DNA from 4 places in the Streptomyces sp. NPDC102270 genome. Region 1 is predicted to be linked to each of the others. Evidence: riboswitches for the same ligand, from Rfam matches in the RefSeq annotation. Region 1 holds a riboswitch; each other region holds the start of a gene.

Region 1 (4,297 bases):
AGGAGGAGTTGGGGCTGGGACCCAGGTAGGCGTCGATCTTGCCGCTGGCGAGGGCCAGGTAGATGCTCGGGCTGTCCTGGAAGTACTTGATGGTGAGCTTCTTGCCCTCCTTCTTCAGCTTGGCCTGCCACTCCAGCAGGATCCGCTCCTGGTTGGTGCCGGCGCCGACCGAGACCGTCTTGCTCGCGAGGGCCTCGTAGTCGCCGTCGAAGGTCCACTTCGAGGTCTTGAGCGTCTCGAAGGCGAGGTCGTCCTTGCGGTAGGAGGCGAACTCGTACTTCTGCTTGCGCTCCTCGGTGTCGGTGATGTTGGAGAAGCCGACGTTCACCTTGCCGCTGTCGATGCCGACGAAGAGGTTCTCCCAGGTGAATCGCTTGACCTCGGGCTTCAGGCCGAGGACGGCGGCGACCAGGCGGGCCAGGTCGCTCTCGGAGCCGGTGAGGGTCTTCTGGTCGCTGCCCACGAAGCCCAGCGGCGGGGAACCGGAGGGCAGGGTGCCGGAACCGATGACCAGCTTGCCGCTCTTCTTCACGGCGGCGGGCAGTTCGGCGCTGATGGACTTCACTTCGGCGACCTTGAGAGTGGTCTCCTTGGCGGCGCCGTTGGACAGGCGGCCCACGGTGACCGTGCCCGCGCTGTCGGTCGTCCTGGTGGCGGCGTCGCTGTCACCGCCGCAGGCGGCGAGCCCGCCCGCAAGGGTGGCGACGGTGGTCGCCGCGGTGATGCCGCGTATCAGGCTGCGTCGGGAGGGGTGAACGGGCATGGCTGTCCTTAGGAGTTGAGAGAGTCGAGAGAAACAGGAGGTGGGGAAGGGGATTCAGAGGACCTTGCTCAGGAAGTCCCGGGTCCGCTCGTTGCGCGGCCGGTCGAGGACCTCGGAGGGCGGGCCCTGCTCGACGATGCGTCCACCGTCGATGAAGACGACCCGGTCGGCGATCTCGCGGGCGAAACCGATCTCATGGGTGACGATGACGAGCGTGGTGCCGCTGGTCGCCAGGTCCTTGATGACGGCCAGGACCTCACCGACGAGTTCGGGATCGAGGGCGGAGGTCGGCTCGTCGAAGAGGATCACTCCCGGTCGCAGGGCGAGGGCGCGGGCGATGGCCACGCGCTGTTGCTGGCCTCCCGACAACTGCCGGGGGTAGGCGCCGGTCCGGTCGCCGAGCCCGACCCGGCCGAGGAGTTCGCGGGCCAGTTCCCGCGCCTGCGCCCTGCCGAGCTTGCCGGTCGCCACCGGCGCGGCGGCCACGTTGTCGAGGACGGTCAGGTGCGGGAAGAGGTTGAAGTTCTGGAAGACGAACCCGATGCGGCTGCGCTGGGCCAGGATGGCGCGCTCGCTGAGCTCCTTCAGCCGGTCGCCCTGCCGGCGGACGCCGATCAGCTCGTCGTTGACGCTGACATAGCCGATCTCCGGCTTCTCCAGGTGGTTGACGACCCGCAGCAGAGTGGACTTCCCGGAGCCGGACGGGCCGAGGATCACGGTGACCTCGCCGGGCCGCACGGTCAGGTCGACCCCGTCCAGGACCCGGTGGGTGCCGTACCACTTGTGCACGCCGTGCACTTCGAGCGCGACGGGGGTGATGTCGGTGACGGTCATATCGCGGTCTCCCTGCGGACACGCGCCGTGAGGTCGGTGAGACCGGCGCGCAGTTTCTGGAGCGGTGTCGGCGGCAGGGAGCGGGTGGCGCCGCGGGCGTAGTACCGCTCGACATAGAACTGCACGACGGAGACGGCACTGGTGAGGATCAGGTACCAGACGGTGGCGACCAGCAGCAGCGGCACGATGTCTCCGGGGTAGGTGGAGCCCATGGACTGCACGGTGCCGAACAGGTCGAGCAGGGAGACGTAGAAGACCAGCGAGGTGCTCTTGATGAGGCCGATGAGCTGGTTGACGTAGTTCGGGGTGATCGAGCGCAACGCCTGCGGGAAGACGATCCTGCGGAACTGGTAGCCCTTCGGCAGACCGAGGGCCGAGGCCGCTTCGTGCTGTCCCTGGTCGACGGAGAGGATGCCGCCACGGACCACTTCCGCGGCGTAGGCGGCCTCGTTGAGGCTGAGGCCGATCACCGCGATGACCATGTCGGTGGCGAGCCGGGACTCGTCGAAGGAGAAGAAGGCCGGCCCGAAGGGGACGCCCACGCTCAGCGTCTTGTACAGGGCGCTGAAGTTGTAGAGGAACAGCAGGAGGACGATCAGGGGAATGGAGCGCAGAGCCCACACATAGGTCCAGCTCACCGCCCGCAGCACCGGGCTCTTCGAGAGCCGGGCCAGGGCGAGCAGAATGCCGCCGAGCAGGCCCAGCACCGCACTGTAGGCGGCGACTTCCAGGGTGATGACCAGCCCGTCGAGGACGGTCGGCCGCAGGAACCAGTAGGCGAACCGGTCCCACTGGTAGAACGGGTTGGTCACCAGGCCGTGGACGAACTGGGCCGTCAGGACCAGGACGACGGCGGTGGCGATCCAGCGACCCGGTCGCCGCAGGGGCAGAACTCGCTGCGCCGCGAGCGGCTTTGACGGGGTGTCGGGCTGCGGCGGTGCCTCGGTGACGGACACTGCGGCGCCTGGGGGTTCACTCATGAGGGGGCTCCGGCGGAGTCGGGTTCCCCCTGGGGCACGGCGAACACGGCGTACTTCGACGGCAGTACGGGATGCTCGGGCACCGGGGGTTGGGCGGACGACGGCACACCGCGAAGGCGGTGCTCGTCAGGAACGCGGGGGCTGCGGAGGCGGAACGTCAGCCCCGACAGCGGGCGCGGCCCGGTGCGGTACACAGTGCGCTGCTCACGCGGAGCAGATCGACGCTCCGGTCGGCCACGAGCACGTTTGTGTACGGCTGTACGCAGCCCGGGGAGCGGCGCGTGGCCGTCCTGGAGACTGCGTACATGTCCGTCACCGTGCTCTTCCGGCCCCTGGGGCCCTCGCGCTTACCGAAACGTCGTCCGGTCCGGTCGTCACCTGGGGCACCCCACCGCCGAGCGAGGGTTGCCGGTCAGCAAGCCAGGGCTTGTCGCTGACACTCATGACCGTTCTGGGCCGTAGTTAAGACAAATGCCCGAACGAATGTCAATCCTGGTCCAGCAATTGGAACGGTCAGGACGTGCGGGCGGTGTGCGAGGCCCAGTCCAGAATCTGTACGGCGGCCCCGGCGGCCTCCAGGCCCCGGCAATGGGCGTGGTGCCGGCGGGCGATGCCGTCGAGGTCGAGGTGGGTGCCGAAGGCCGGGTGGGCGGTCAGCCGGCGGGCGTAGGCCCACACGGTGGGGTGGTCGGCGATGCGCTGGACCGCGGCGGCGTCGAGGTGGTCGCGGTGCACGGTGTCGAGTTGCACCAGCGTGACCCACAACTCGACGTCGGCCGCCGTGATGTGATCCCGAATCAGATACGCGCGGCCTTCCAGCCAGCGCTCCAACGAGCCCAAGGTGCCCAGCAGTCGCTCCAGCGCGGCGGCGCGGTCCGCGTCGTCGCCGCCCGCCGACCCGGCCTGCTGTGCGGCCTGCTCGATGGCCCTGCCCATCCGCTCGACGGCGTCGGTCTCCGACTCTGCTCCGCACGGGTACAGCGCCGGACGGCCGCCGCCGAAGTGCCGGGCGAGGTCACGGGTGATGTCGGCGGCGTGGGTGCTGACGATCCGCCCCGACCAGTCGTCGCTGAGCACCGGCGCGACGGCCGCGCCGGTGTACCGGTGCGCGCTGGCCTCGTACAACGGGCGCAGCGCGGAATGCCCCCCGTCCGGACAGTCGGGGACCGGGTCCAGGAAGGTCACGGGACAGACGTCGTCGAGGCCGAGCAGGCTGTGCACGACGGCGATGCGCAGGCCGTCGGCACAGGCGGCGGCCAGGTGGAGCCGGTAGCGGCGCGGCACGGCGTAGTGCCCACTGCGCGCGTCCCGTCCGATCCTGCCCCGGAACGCGGGGGCCGGGTGGGTGGCAGGGACATGGGCGAGCGGTGTGACGGACATAGGTCTCCCCAGGGTGTCGGTGCGCAGACGTACGCGCGGCGGAAGCGTCGTCGGGCCGGAAGTGGGGGTCGGGACAGGGAGGGGGCGGGGCGGCTACGGCCGGGCTCAGCCCAGGGCCCTGATCGCGCTGCAGACACGCAGCAGGTCGATGTGCCGGCGGGAGGTCAGGAGAGGCGAAGGCCGAGGTGTACGGCTCACTCGGCCGATGGCCGGTTCAAGGCGCCCCATGTTTCCCTACCTGTTCACTAGGATTCCCATGGGGAGTGTCGATCGGGCCGGGGCGCACGTCAAGGGGGCGTCCACGAGGTGGCCGAACGCGGAGCGGGCGGAGCGCTCCTGG
Region 2 (4,297 bases), on a different contig from region 1:
AAGTCCGCGTCCGCGCCCAGCCCGTGCACCCCGATCCGGGTCTCGCCGAGCCCGTCCGCGAGCTCCGTACAGCAGGCCGTGAACGCGTCCGCCCAACGCCGGGTGAGGAAGCCGAGCCGGTCGGCGCCCAGCATGCCGCGCAGGAGCCGGCCCGCGATGTCGTCGGGCAGCATCCGGAAGTAGTCCACCGGCGCCCACGGCGTGTGTGAGAAGTGGGCGATGCGCAGGTCGGGGCGGAGTTCACGGAGCATGCCCGGCACCAGGCACAGGTGGTAGTCCTGGACCAGGACCGCCGCCCCTTCGGCCGCCTCCTCCGCCAGCGCCTCGGCGAACGCGCGGTTGTACGTCTCGTACGACGCCCACTGCCGCCGGAACTCCGCGTCGAAGGACGGCTCCAGCGGGGTCTGATACAGCAGGTGGTGGACGAACCACAACACCGAGTTGGCGATGCCGTTGTACGCGTCGGCGTGCACGTCGGCCGGGATGTCGAGCATGCGGACCCCCGCCTCGCCGACCCCCCGCCGGACCGCCTCGCGGTCGCCGTCGCCGAGCGCCGAGCACACCCACAGGGAGCCCGCGTCGGAGCCGATCGCCGACAGGCCCGAGACCAGCCCGCCGCCACCGCGTTTGGCATGCAGCGAGCCGTCCTCGCGCACTTCGTACGAGACCGGGCCGCGGTTGGACGCGACCAGCACCTGAGCAGCACTGTTGGTTGACGCCATACGCCTCAACCTAGCCCGGCCCCCAAACGCTCAAACGTGCGGTTGCGCACTTCCGCGCACTTACGCGACCTTCCGCTCCGCGTACTCCGCGATCTCCACCATCGGCGGCCGCTCCTCGGTGTCCACGGAGTACGTCCGCGGCTCGAAGCCGTCCCGGCCCCGCTCGAACTGGGTGAGGGCGGGCCGGATCATATGGCCGCGGGCCAGCCTCAGCTGGGCGGTGCGGTAGATCGCTGCGGACATCCGGCCCAGGGCCTGGCCGTCCTGGTGGCGGTGCTTGCGCACCCCGACGTCGACCTGGGCGAGGGCGTCAAGACCGACCAGGTGCAGGGCGTCGACCAGCATGCCCAGCTCGATGCCGTAGCCCACGGGGAACGGAAGCTGCTCCAGCAACGAGCGCCGGGCCGCGTACTCGCCGCCCAGCGGCTGCACGAAACCGGCCAGCTGCGGCCAGTGCATGTTCAGCAGCGGGCGCGCCATGAGCTCGGTGACCCGGCCGCCCTGCCCGGCGGTCTTGCCGGAGGCGAGCGAATCCAACTCAGTGCCCAGGGGACGGTCGTACATGCCCTTGACCAGGTCGACCCCGGGATCGGTGAGCAGCGGGCCGACGATGCCGGAGACGAAGTCCGAGGAGAACTCCTTCAGGTCGGCGTCGATGAAGCAGACGATGTCCCCGCTGGTGACCAGCAGGGAGCGCCACAGGACCTCGCCCTTGCCGGGCACGGCGGGCATGCGCGGGAGGATGTCGTCGCGGTGGACGACCCGCGCGCCGGCCGCGGCCGCGACCTCGGACGTGCGGTCGGTCGATCCCGAGTCGACGACGACGATCTCGTCGACTAGCGGGACCTGTTGCATGAGGTCATGACGGATCACGGCGACGATGTCACCGACCGTCTCCTCCTCGTTGAGCGCGGGCAGGACGACACTGACGGTCTGTCCCGAACTCCGCTTCGCGGCCATGATCCGGTGGAGCGGGCGATCAGTCGCGGACCAGGACCTGGTGGCCAGCCAGCGCTCGACTTCGTTCAGCACAGTGCGCGGCTCCTTAGCGTGCCCGCCGCTGGAAGCGGCTGTTGGGTAGGTCATCTCGCGGTTCGGACGTCTCTCTCAACTGTCCTGGTCTTCGGTTACAGTCTTGAACAACGCGGATGACCATCGCATGTCCTGGGTGGCCGCCGTTAACAACTTCATACCGCTCATCCAGAGGGGCAGAGGGATACGGCCCGATGAAGCCCCGGCAACCCTCCAGTCGGTTCTCGTAGCGATCGCTGACGATCGTCTCCGCGAGGCTCCCGACTCGGGAAGGTGCCAAATCCGTCTCACGGCGAAGTGCGTCGTGAGGAAGATGAGGAGAAAGGGCCTCGCCTCCATGGCTGCGCAGACTGTTGCAAGCACCACGAACTCCGTCGATCTGGGTCCCGCCGCGGCACTGAGCTGCCGCGAATGCGGCCACCGCGTCCCGCTCGGCCCGGTCTTCGCCTGCGAGGAGTGTTTCGGCCCGCTCGAGATCGCGTACGACTTCTCGGCCTACGAAACCGAGGAGCTCCGCAAGCGCATCGAGGCGGGACCTTCGAACATCTGGCGCTACGCCCCGCTGCTGCCCGTCCCCGCGGACGTGGCCGACAAGCCCAACATCAACCCCGGCTGGACCCACCTCGTCAAGGCCGACAACCTCGCCCGCGAGCTCGGCGTGACCGGCGGCCTGTACATCAAGGACGACTCCGGCAACCCGACGCACTCCTTCAAGGACCGCGTCGTCGCGCAGGCCATCGAGGCCGCCCGCGCCTTCGGCTTCACCACCCTCTCCTGCTCCTCCACCGGTAACCTGGCCGGCGCCGTGGGTGCCGCCGCGGCCCGGGCCGGCTTCCGCTCCTGCGTGTTCATCCCGCACGACCTGGAGCAGGGCAAGGTCGTCATGGCCGCGATCTACGGCGGCGAGCTCGTCGGCATCGAGGGCAACTACGACGACGTGAACCGCTTCTGCTCCGAGCTGATCGGCGACCCGGCCGGCGAGGGCTGGGGCTTCGTCAACGTCAACCTGCGGCCGTACTACGCGGAGGGCTCCAAGACCCTGGCGTACGAGATCTGCGAGCAGCTGGGCTGGAAGCTCCCCGACCAGCTGGTCGTGCCGATCGCCTCCGGCTCGCAGCTCACGAAGATCGACAAGGGTCTGCAGGAGCTGATCAAGCTGGGGCTCGTCGAGGACAGGCCGTACAAGATCTTCGGCGCGCAGGCCGAGGGGTGCTCGCCGGTGTCGGTGGCGTACAAGGCCGGGCACGACGTGGTCCGCCCCCAGAAGCCGGACACCATCGCCAAGTCGCTGGCCATCGGCAACCCCGCGGACGGTCCGTACGTGCTGGACATCGCGCGTCGTACCGGCGGTGCGGTGGAGGACGTGAACGACGAGCAGATCGTCGACGCGATCAAGCTGCTGGCGCGGACCGAGGGGATCTTCGCGGAGACCGCGGGTGGCGTGACGGTGGGTGTGACCCGCAAGCTGATCGCGAACGGCGTCCTCGACCCGACGAAGACCACGGTGGTGCTGAACACCGGCGACGGTCTCAAGACCCTGGACGCGGTGGCCGGTACCGGGCTCACCGCCACGATCCGTCCGAATCTGGACTCTTTCCGAGAGGCTGGCCTCGCATGAGCGTCAACGTCCGCATCCCCACCATCCTGCGCACCTACACCGGCGGCAAGGCCGAGGTGCAGGCCGAGGGTGGGACCCTCGCCGAGGTCATCGCCGATCTGGAGAAGAACCACACCGGTATCGCGGCGCGTGTTCTCGACGACCAGGGCAAGCTGCGGCGGTTCGTGAATGTGTACGTCAACGACGACGATGTGCGGTTCGAGCAGGGGCTGGAGACGGTGACGCCCGACGGGGCCGGTGTCTCCATCATCCCGGCGGTCGCCGGCGGGTGACCGTATGACTGGTCATTACCTTCGGTAACAGAAATTACCGAGTGTTCATCCGATTGCCCTCTCCGCGAGAGAAGCGGAGGGGGCAATTCTCTATGGTTGAGCACGGTACAGTTGGGGAACCTGCTACTTCCTTCATGCCGGACGCATATGAGTTCCGACTTCGGATGCGACGAGAAGTAGCCAAAATGTGTGGGTTCTTTGCGTCTTATGCTCCTTTTATGGGGCCCGACTTGCCCCGAATTCGGGTGAATTCTCACTACATTCCGGACCCCTTCCGTCCAGAATTCTCGTCCGATTGACCTGTTGCAGACGGCAGTTGGACAGATACATTCAGCCGCGGTCGACGCGTTCCGGCGCACGCCCCCAACCATGTGGGGGGTGAGGTCTGACCCGGATCCATGAAGTGTGGATCCGTGCAAGGGCCAGTAATAGGGGAGTTAGGCATGGCTCAGGGCACCGTCAAGTGGTTCAACGCGGAGAAGGGGTACGGCTTCATCGCGGTCGACGGTGGTGCGGATGTATTCGTCCACTACAGCGCGATTCAGATGGACGGCTACCGCACCCTTGAAGAGGGCCAGCGGGTCGAGTTCGAGATCTCGCAAGGTCAGAAGGGGCCGCAGGCGGACATGGTCCGTCTCGCGACTGGCTGAAGC
Region 3 (4,297 bases), on a different contig from region 1:
TCGTGCAGCTGGAGCCGGCTGGAGGCGTCGAAGTTCAGGTCGTGCACCTTCTTCGACACGCCCAGTTGGGTCTGGAGCTCCACGACCGGCACGTAGTAGGCGTTCTGCACGATCAACTGCTGTGACTGGCCGATCAGTTGCTTGCGCTTGGCGGTGTCCGTGGTCGCGGCCTGCGCGGCCAGGGCCGTGTCCAGGCCGCTCGTCGGCACGCGGTAGAAGTTGGCCAGCTTCGTGGAGAAGGAGCTGCGCAGGATGTCCGGGTCGGCACGGGTGACGTTTCCCCAGGCCGCGTCGTAGTCGCCCGACTGCAGCGTCGGCGCCAGCTGGGTTACCTGGAGCTGCTTGAGGGACACCTGGACGCCGACGGCCTTGAGCTGCTGCTGGATCAGCTCCAACGCGGGCTGATTGGTCGCGGCGTTGGGGATCCAGTCGATGGTCAGACTGAGCTTCTTGCCGTCCTTGGTGCGGATGCCGTCGCTGCCGGTCTTCCAACCAGCCGCGTCCAGCAGGGACTTGGCCTTGGCCGCGTCGGTCTTCAGGTCCGGGGCGAGGCTGGTGTAGTCGGGGGTGGTGTGGGCGAGGATGCTGGTGGCCGCCTGGGTGCCGGTCGGGAACACGGTGTCGGCGATCTGCCGGCGGTCGACGGCGTGCAGGATGGCCTGGCGCACGCGCGCGTCCTTCAGGATGGGCCGCGAGTTGTTGAGGCCGAGGCCGAACACGACGCCGGGGTTGGCCCGTCGCTGGAGGGTGACCTGGCCGCCCTTGAGCGCTGCCTCGTTGGCCTTGCCGACGCTGCTGATCGCGTCGACCTGGCCGGACTGGTGACTGCCCGCCCGTACACCGGCCTCCGATACGACCTTGAAGACCAGCTTGTCCAGGTAGGCCTCGCCCTTCTTGGTCCACAGCGAGGACCCCCAGGCGTATCCGGTGCGCTGGGCGAGGGTGAGCGACTGGTTCTGCACGTACTGCTTCAGCACGAACGGCCCGGAACCGGTCACGCCCTCACTGCACTTCTGCTGCGGGGCCTTCTTGACACTGGCCGAGGACTCGATGCCCAGCGAGTGTGTCGAAGTGGCTTGCAGGAACTGGGCGTTGGGCTGTTTGAACGTGACCTTGAGGGTGAGCGGATCGACTGCCGTGGTGCTCTCGACGCCGCTGAGATAGCCCTGGGCAAGGGTGCCGAGCGCGCCGAGCCGGGGCACCGCGTCGAAGTTGTCCTTGACCACCTGAGCGGTCAGCTTCGACCCGTCGCTGAAGGTGACGCCCGAGCGCAGATGGAAGGTGAACGTCGTGGCGTCGGAGCTGACGTCCCAGCTCTTCGCCAGCCATGGCACGATCTTGCCGGTTCGGGGTCCTGGTCCGTCAGGGAGTCCACGATCTGGCGCACCGAGTAGATGGTCTCGTTGCTGGCGACCTGCTGAGGGTCCACGCAGCCGGCGTCGGAGCCCACCGCGAAGGTCAGGGTGCCGCCGGACCCGGGCTGTCCGGTGCCGGTGCCGGAATCGCCGCCGCCCGATCCGCAGGCGGTCAGCAGAACACTGGTGGTGACAAGGGCGGTCCATGCCGCCCACCGGGCGGATCCGACATCGGGAAGTGCAGTCATGGAGGGCTTCTCCTACTCGTGTCACCCGGACGGATGCCGTACGCGGCATGGCCGTACGTGGGCGTGCGGCGGGGATCACGGGAAACGGGGCTCAAGGACAGACGGAGATCAGGCGCAGGCGGGCGCGGCGGCAGCGGGTGCCGAACGGCGAGCAGCGGGGGGAAGGTCCGTCAGGCCCGACACAGACAGCTGGTCGAGCGCTCGAGGTCGATGTGACGCCGGCGAGAGAGCCGGGAGAACACGGTGGCGTCGAGGAAGCGGACGCTGAGATCACCACCGTGCCGCATACCGGGCCTCCACATTTCCGGCCCCTGTCACGGGGCCACGCGCTTGCGGAGATCGTCGGTGATCCCGCCGGGCTTTCACCTGGAGCACCCCACCGCGGGGGAGGGTTGCCGGTCAGCGAGCCAGGGCTTGACGCTGACACTCAATGCCGTTCGTGATCGTACGGAGGGCTCTTGTCGTACGTCAATGCCGCAAATCGGCGTGCTGCGGGGGCAGTCGGGGCGGCTCACCGGGTCCGGCTCAGGAACCGCCGCGCTCGCGGGGGAGTTTCAGGCCGGCCTCGATCGCCACCGGCAGCCGGTTCTCGGCCGGGGGCAGCGGGCAGGTGGCCAGGTCCGTGTAGGCGCACGGCAGGTTCGCGGCGCGGTTGAAGTCCAGGACGACCGTACCGTCGGCGGTGGGCGGCTCCAGGGCGAGGGACCGGTTGGCGGCGTAGGTGGTGACCCCGGAGGTCGCGTCGGTGAACAGCACCATCAGTCGGCCGGCGCCATGGCCGGGGAACGCGGTCAGCGACAGCGGGCGCCCGTCCAGCTCGAACTCGATCCTGCCCGGAGCGTCGTACACATGCTCAAGGCCCTCGACCGCGGCGCCCACGGTGGTCGGTCGTGGTGTGTCGAAGGGGATGTAGCGGCCCGTCACGGACCAGCGCGGGTCGGGGGCGTAGGCGGGTGTTCCGGTGAAGGCCGTGCGCAGCGGCGCGTCGGGGTGCCGGGGGCGGACGATGTCGTGCCCGCCGCGCTTGGCGACCTCGATGACGGCGTCTCCCCATACGGCGTCGACGCCGGTGCGTTCGGGAAGCACGCCGAAGCGGTGTTCTCCGTGCACCGGCGTTCCGTCGACGAGCAGTTCCTCGCCGTCGTCGAGGTCCACGACCACCCCGTCCGGGCCGGTGCGCCACGCACCGGGCGCGTCCGGGAAGCGCTGCGGCCGGTCGTCGAGCCAGTGCAGGCCGGTGATCGACAGGAACCCGTGCGGGTCGGCGAGCCGGGCCTCCTGCGCGCGGTACCACTCCAGCCAGGTCTCGGTGAAGGCATGGAAGTCGGTCTTGGTGGCCTCGGTGGTCATGGGTTCTCCTTCGTCACGCGTGCGTGAGTGCGGGGTTCAGGGTGCCGGTGGGGTCGTCGACGGCCCCGGCGGTCGGACGCGTCGGGCGCTCCTCGCGCAGCCATGTCAGCCCGCCTGCCGTTGCTCCCGCGCGGAGCGGTGCGTGAGGGGAGCGCGCAGGCCGAGGTTCTCGCGCAGGGTGGTGCCGGTGTACTCGGTGCGGTAGATCCCGCGTTCCTGCAGTTCCGGGACGAGCAGGTCGACGATGTCGTCGAGGCCGTCGGGGATGAGGTACGGCGTGACGTTGAAGCCGTCGACCGCGCCGTGCCGCACGAAGTGGGCGAACTTGTCGGCCAGGCCGGACGGGGTGCCGACGTGCCCGCGCTGCGGGCCGAGCGCGATGACGGTCTCGCGCAGCGACCAGCCGTTGGCCTCCGCCTTCGCCCGCCACTCGGCCACGACCGCACGCGGGTCGGCGATGCGCCGGGCCCCGAAGGAGCCGTCGTTCTCGGCGACGACCGGATCCTCTTTCGGTAGCGGCCCGTCGGCGTCGCGGTCGGACAGGTCGAAGCCCCACAGCAGTCCGGCGATCCCCAGCGCCGTGGCGGGCGTGACCTGTTGGAGCCGGATCCAGCGCTTCTTCTCCTGCGCCTCCTCCTCGGTGGCGCCGATGATGATCTCGGTGCCCGGCAGGATCCGCAGGTCGTCGTCGGGCCGCCCGACCGCCCGCAGCCGGCGCCGGATGTCCTGAGCGAAGGCAAGGGCGTCGTCGAAGTCGTTGCCGTGTGCGGAGAAGATGACGTCGGCGTTGCGGGCGGCGAAGTCGCGTCCCTCACCGGAGTCACCGGCCTGGAAGATCACGGGGTGCCCCTGGGCGCTGCGGGGCAGGGTGGGATCGAGATCGATGTCGAACTGCGGTCCGTGGTGCCGTACTTGGCGTACGGCACCGGGCGCCGACCATTGCGCTGCCCCTGCGGAGTCGGCGATCGCTCCGTCCTGCCAGCCGTCCCACAACGCGCGGGCCACGGCGAGGAACTCCTCGGCGCGGCGGTAGCGGTCGGCGTGGTCGAGGTAGCCGCCGCGGCGGAAGTTGGCGCCGGTCCAGGCGTTGTCCGTGGTCACCACGTTCCAGCCGGCCCGGCCTTCGGAGAGCAGATCGAGCCCGGACAGGCGGCGGGCCAGATCGGCGGGCTCGTTGAAGGTGGAATTGGAGGTGGCGACCAGCCCGATCCGGCGGGTGACCGCGGCCAGTGCGGCGAGCTGGGTGATGGCGTCCGGCCGTCCGGCCACGTCGAGATCGTGGATCCTGCCGTCGACCTCGCGCAGCCGCAGCCCCTCGCCGAGGAAGAACGCGTCGAACAGGCC
Region 4 (4,297 bases), on a different contig from region 1:
CCTGCTGTACGGCCGTGACCAGAGCGCCGACGCGACGGCGTGGGCGATGGACCGGATCATGCAGGGCGAGGCGACCGACGCGCAGATCGCCGGCTTCGTGGTCGCCCTCAGGGCCAAGGGCGAGACGGTCGAGGAGATCAACGGACTCGTCCGGACGATGTACGCGCACGCCAACGTGATCGAAGTCCCCGGGCGGACGGTGGACATCGTCGGCACCGGCGGCGACGGCGCCAAGACCGTCAACATCTCCACCATGTCGGCGATCGTCGTGGCCGGCACCGGCGCCACGGTCGTCAAGCACGGCAACCGGGCCGCCTCCTCCGCGTCCGGCGCCTCGGACGTCCTGGAGAAGCTCGGCGTCAACCTGGAGCTGACCCCGCAGCGGGTCGCCGAGGTGGCCGGAGAGGCCGGGATCACGTTCTGCTTCGCGATCAAGTTCCACCCCGCGCTGCGTCACGCGGGCGCCGCCCGCGGCCAGTTGGGCATCCGCACGGTGTTCAACATCCTCGGCCCGCTGACCAACCCCGCCCGCGTGCGGTCCCAGGCGGTCGGGGTCGCGGATCCCCGCATGGCGCCGGTCGTCGCGGGCGTCTTCGCGGAGCGCGGTCACTCCTCCCTCGTCTTCCGCGGTGACGACGGCCTCGACGAGCTGACGACCACGTCGACCTCCCGCGTCTGGATCGTCCGCGACGGCAAGGTCACCGAGGAGAGCTTCGACCCCCGGGACGCCGGCCTCGACCTGGTGCCGGTGGAGGCCCTGCGGGGCGGTGACCCGGTGTACAACGCGGAGGTCGCGCGCCGCCTGCTGGACGGCGAGAAGGGCCCGGTCCGGGACGCCGTACTCCTGAACTCGGCGGCCGCGCTGGTGGCCCTGGACCCCGGTCCGGGGACGCTGGCCGAGCAGTTGAGGGCCGGGATGGACAAGGCCGCCGAGGCGATCGACTCGGGGTCGGCGAAGCGGACGCTGGAGCGCTGGGTGGCCGCGAGCAACGCGTAGCGGCCACCCGGGTGTCGTCCCGCGATCCGGACACGGGTTGCGGGACGACGATCATTTCCCGTACGTTCTTTGACCAGGTCATGAGTGACAGTCATGAGGCCCCGGCCGACTGTCCGGCAACCCTCCGTCCGTGGCGGGGTGCCCCGGGTGAAGACCAGGCCGTAGGCAGCGAGGTCTACGGCAAGCGCGGATCCCTCACGAGCCAGGGATCCTGGTCGTTCGAGGAGTCTTCCGTGAGCAACCGAATGCGATAGGGCGCAGAGCCCCGCCTCCGCACACCCCTCTCACCTTTCACTTTTCACGGGAGTCCCCCATGTCTGTCTCCACCGCTGCCGCCGTCCAGACCATTTGTGCCCCCCTGCCCGTTCTGGGACGAGATGTCACCGTACCGCTGGTCACCGGCGGCGAAGTCACCTACGCCGCCCTCGACTACGCGGCCAGCGCACCGGCCCTCCAGCGGGTCTGGGACGACGTGGCGGCGTACGCCCCCTACTACGGCAGCGTGCACCGCGGGGCCGGCTACCTCTCCCAGCTGTCGACCGACCTGTTCGAGAACGCCCGCAGGACCGTCACCGAGTTCCTCGACTGCCGCGACGACGACCAGCTGATCTTCACCCGCTCGACCACCGACTCGCTCAACCTCCTCGCCGCGGCGCTCCCCGCCGACTGTCAGGTCTTCGTCTTCGAGACCGAGCACCACGCGAGCCTGCTGCCCTGGAAGGACGCCCGGGTCAGCTACCTCGACGCCCCGCGCACCCCGCGCCAGGCCGTCCAGACCCTGGAGAAGGCCCTCGCCGACCGGGACCCCCGGGGCCCGGCCCTGGTGTGCGTCACCGGCGCCTCCAACGTCACCGGTGAGCTGTGGCCCGTACGGGAACTCGCGGCGGCCGCGCACGCCCACGGCGCCCGGATCGTGCTCGACGCGGCCCAGCTCGCCCCGCACCACCCGGTGAGCGTGCGTGACCTCGACGTCGACTGGGTCGCCTTCTCCGGCCACAAGCTCTACGCCCCCTTCGGCTCCGGCGTCCTGGCCGGCCGCGCCGACTGGCTCCGGGCCGCCGACCCCTACCTCGTCGGCGGCGGCGCCAGCCGCAAGGTCACCCGGCGCGAGGACGGCGGAGTGGACGTGGAGTGGCACGACAGCGCCGCCCGCCACGAGGCCGGCTCCCCGAACGTCATCGGCGCCTACTCCATCGCGTCGGCCTGCAAGGCGCTGACCGAGGCCGGCTTCGACACCCTGGTCGCCCGCGAGCAGCACCTGATCGAGAAGGTGAAGGCGGGCCTCGCCGAGGTCCCCGAGGTCCGCGTCCTGTCCCTCTTCGGCGACGACGCCCCCCGCGTCGGCGTGATCTCCTTCGTCGTCGAGGGCTGGAACAGCTCCCACTTCGCCGCCGCCCTCTCCGCCGAGTACGGCATCGGCGTCCGCGACGGCCTCTTCTGCGCCCACCCCCTCGTGCGCACCCTCCTCGGCAGCGACCCGCAGTCCCAGGGCGAGTGCGGTGCCCCCGAGGCCGCGCCCGGCGAGAAGTCCCTCAACGCGATCCGGGTGAGCTTCGGCGCGGGCACCCCGGACGAGCACGTGGAGCGGTTCGTGCAGGCCGTGAAGGAACTGGTCGCGGACGGTGCGAAGTGGACGTACCGCACCGAGGACGGCCGCTGCGTCCCGGCCGTCTGACGGACCGGAGTCCACCGCGCGTATACGCTCCCCTCAGCAACCGTACGGAAAGCAGGGGGAGCACGGGGTGCAGGAGCTGCGCGAGACGGACCCGCCGGCCATCGGGCCCTACGCGGTCCTGGGCAGACTCGGGTCCGGCGGCATGGGCGAGGTGTATCTCGCCGAGGCGCGGGGCGGGCTGCGGCTCGCTGTGAAGGTCGTACGGGCCGAACACGCCGAAGACCGCACTTTCCGTGCCCGGTTCCGGCACGAGGTGCGGGCCGCGCAGACCGTCGGCGGGGCGGGCACCTACACCGCGCGGGTCGTGGACGCCGACACCGAGGCGGCCCGTCCCTGGATGGCGACCGAGTTCGTGGCGGGACCCAACCTGCGGGACGCCGTGCTCGACCGGGGACCGCTGCCCGCGGACGCGGTACGGCTGCTGGCGGCCGCGCTCGCCGAGGCGCTCGCCGCGATCCACGCCAAGGGGCTGGTGCACCGGGACCTCAAGCCCTCCAACATCCTGCTCGCGCCGGACGGCCCCCGGGTCATCGACTTCGGGATCGTCCGGGCCCTGGAAGGCACGGCCCTGACCCGCACCGGGGTGGTCGTCGGCTCGGTCGGCTATCTCTCGCCCGAGCAGATCCGCAACGGCGCCCAGGTGGTGCCGGCCAGTGACGTCTTCTCCCTGGGCGCGGTCCTCGCCTACGCGTCCGGCGGCAAGGAACCCTTCGGCGAGGGGCAGGATTCAGTCGTTCTGCTGCGGATCCTGACCGGTGACGTGGACCTGTCCGCCGTACCGGAGGAGCAGCTGCCGCTGGTGGAGGCGTGTCTGCGGGACGACCCCGGCGCCCGGCCGACCCCCGCGGAGCTGGTCGCGGCCGCGGGGCACACCACGGCCTCGCTGCGCGAGAGCCTGCGGCCGGGGTGGTACGGACCCGGTGCCGTGAAGGAGCCCGAGACCGTGCGGAGCGGGGCGCGCTGGGTTCCCGGGCACGACTCGGGGGAACGGGAGAGCCGCGTCGAGTACGTGGCACCCCCGACCGCCACGGACATCCCCGCGGTCACCGATGTGACACCGGCCCCTGCCCCGCCGTCGCGGCGCCGGGTGCTGCGGGCCGTGGCGGGCGGCGCCGGGGTCGTGGCGGCCGGCGGACTGGGCGGGTGGCTGTGGCTGCGGGACGCGCCGGGCGGATCCGCGCGGGCGGCGGCCCCGGGCACGCCGGCGACGGGCTGGCAGTACAAGGTCCAGGGCCTCGGCGGGCGGCGCGGCCCCTGTGCGGCTGTCTCGCCCGACGGCACGCGGGTGTACGTCGGCGGCACGGACGGCGCGCTGCACGCGCTGGACCTGGACGGGCGGACCGTATGGCGGACCTCGCTCGGCGCGGAGGCCATGTCCCCGCTCGCCACCGCCGACGGCGTGTACTGCCTGCTGGAGGACGGCCAGGAGGGTTCCTCCAAGCTGTGCGCGCTCGGCCGGGGCGGCAAGGTCCGCTGGACCAGGCGGTTCGCCGGAAACGGTCAGTTCCCGGTCGCCGCCGGCCGGCTGGTCCTGGTGTCCTACGGCGACGGCTCGGACGCGGGCGGAGTGCGGGCCTACGCCCCCGACGGCAGTGTGCGCTGGTCCACGTCGACCGGACCGGCGC

What was found. A riboswitch is a leader RNA that binds a small molecule or an ion and turns the genes downstream of it on or off. The one in region 1 is predicted to bind S-adenosylmethionine.
Region 2: another riboswitch for S-adenosylmethionine. It lies ahead of thrC (threonine synthase); the one in region 1 lies ahead of ACIRP7_RS24930 (amino acid ABC transporter permease).
Region 3: another riboswitch for S-adenosylmethionine. It lies ahead of ACIRP7_RS21945 (putative leader peptide); the one in region 1 lies ahead of ACIRP7_RS24930 (amino acid ABC transporter permease).
Region 4: another riboswitch for S-adenosylmethionine. It lies ahead of ACIRP7_RS33030 (aminotransferase class V-fold PLP-dependent enzyme); the one in region 1 lies ahead of ACIRP7_RS24930 (amino acid ABC transporter permease).

Annotation. Positions count from the first base shown of each region.
Region 1 is NZ_JBIWLX010000011.1:355,581-359,877, reverse strand. It holds gene ACIRP7_RS24940 (transporter substrate-binding domain-containing protein) at 1-763, opposite strand, end outside; gene ACIRP7_RS24935 (amino acid ABC transporter ATP-binding protein) at 818-1,597, opposite strand; gene ACIRP7_RS24930 (amino acid ABC transporter permease) at 1,594-2,577, opposite strand; SAM riboswitch class IV at 2,916-3,025, opposite strand; gene ACIRP7_RS24925 (glutathione S-transferase C-terminal domain-containing protein) at 3,091-3,957, opposite strand; gene ACIRP7_RS24920 (putative leader peptide) at 4,063-4,185, opposite strand.
Region 2 is NZ_JBIWLX010000002.1:60,356-64,652, forward strand. It holds gene ACIRP7_RS03170 (trehalose-6-phosphate synthase) at 1-722, opposite strand, end outside; gene ACIRP7_RS03175 (glucosyl-3-phosphoglycerate synthase) at 783-1,754, opposite strand; SAM riboswitch class I at 1,916-2,074, shown strand; gene thrC (threonine synthase) at 2,092-3,372, shown strand; gene ACIRP7_RS03185 (MoaD/ThiS family protein) at 3,369-3,644, shown strand; gene ACIRP7_RS03190 (cold-shock protein) at 4,088-4,294, shown strand.
Region 3 is NZ_JBIWLX010000010.1:61,070-65,366, forward strand. It holds partial or broken gene ACIRP7_RS21940 (ABC transporter substrate-binding protein) at 1-1,603, opposite strand, end outside; gene ACIRP7_RS21945 (putative leader peptide) at 1,774-1,905, opposite strand; SAM riboswitch class IV at 1,925-2,038, opposite strand; gene ACIRP7_RS21950 (DUF1684 domain-containing protein) at 2,129-2,953, opposite strand; gene ACIRP7_RS21955 (NtaA/DmoA family FMN-dependent monooxygenase) at 3,059-4,297, opposite strand, start outside.
Region 4 is NZ_JBIWLX010000017.1:189,991-194,287, forward strand. It holds gene trpD (anthranilate phosphoribosyltransferase) at 1-997, shown strand, start outside; SAM riboswitch class IV at 1,074-1,190, shown strand; gene ACIRP7_RS33030 (aminotransferase class V-fold PLP-dependent enzyme) at 1,311-2,672, shown strand; gene ACIRP7_RS33035 (PQQ-binding-like beta-propeller repeat protein) at 2,740-4,297, shown strand, end outside.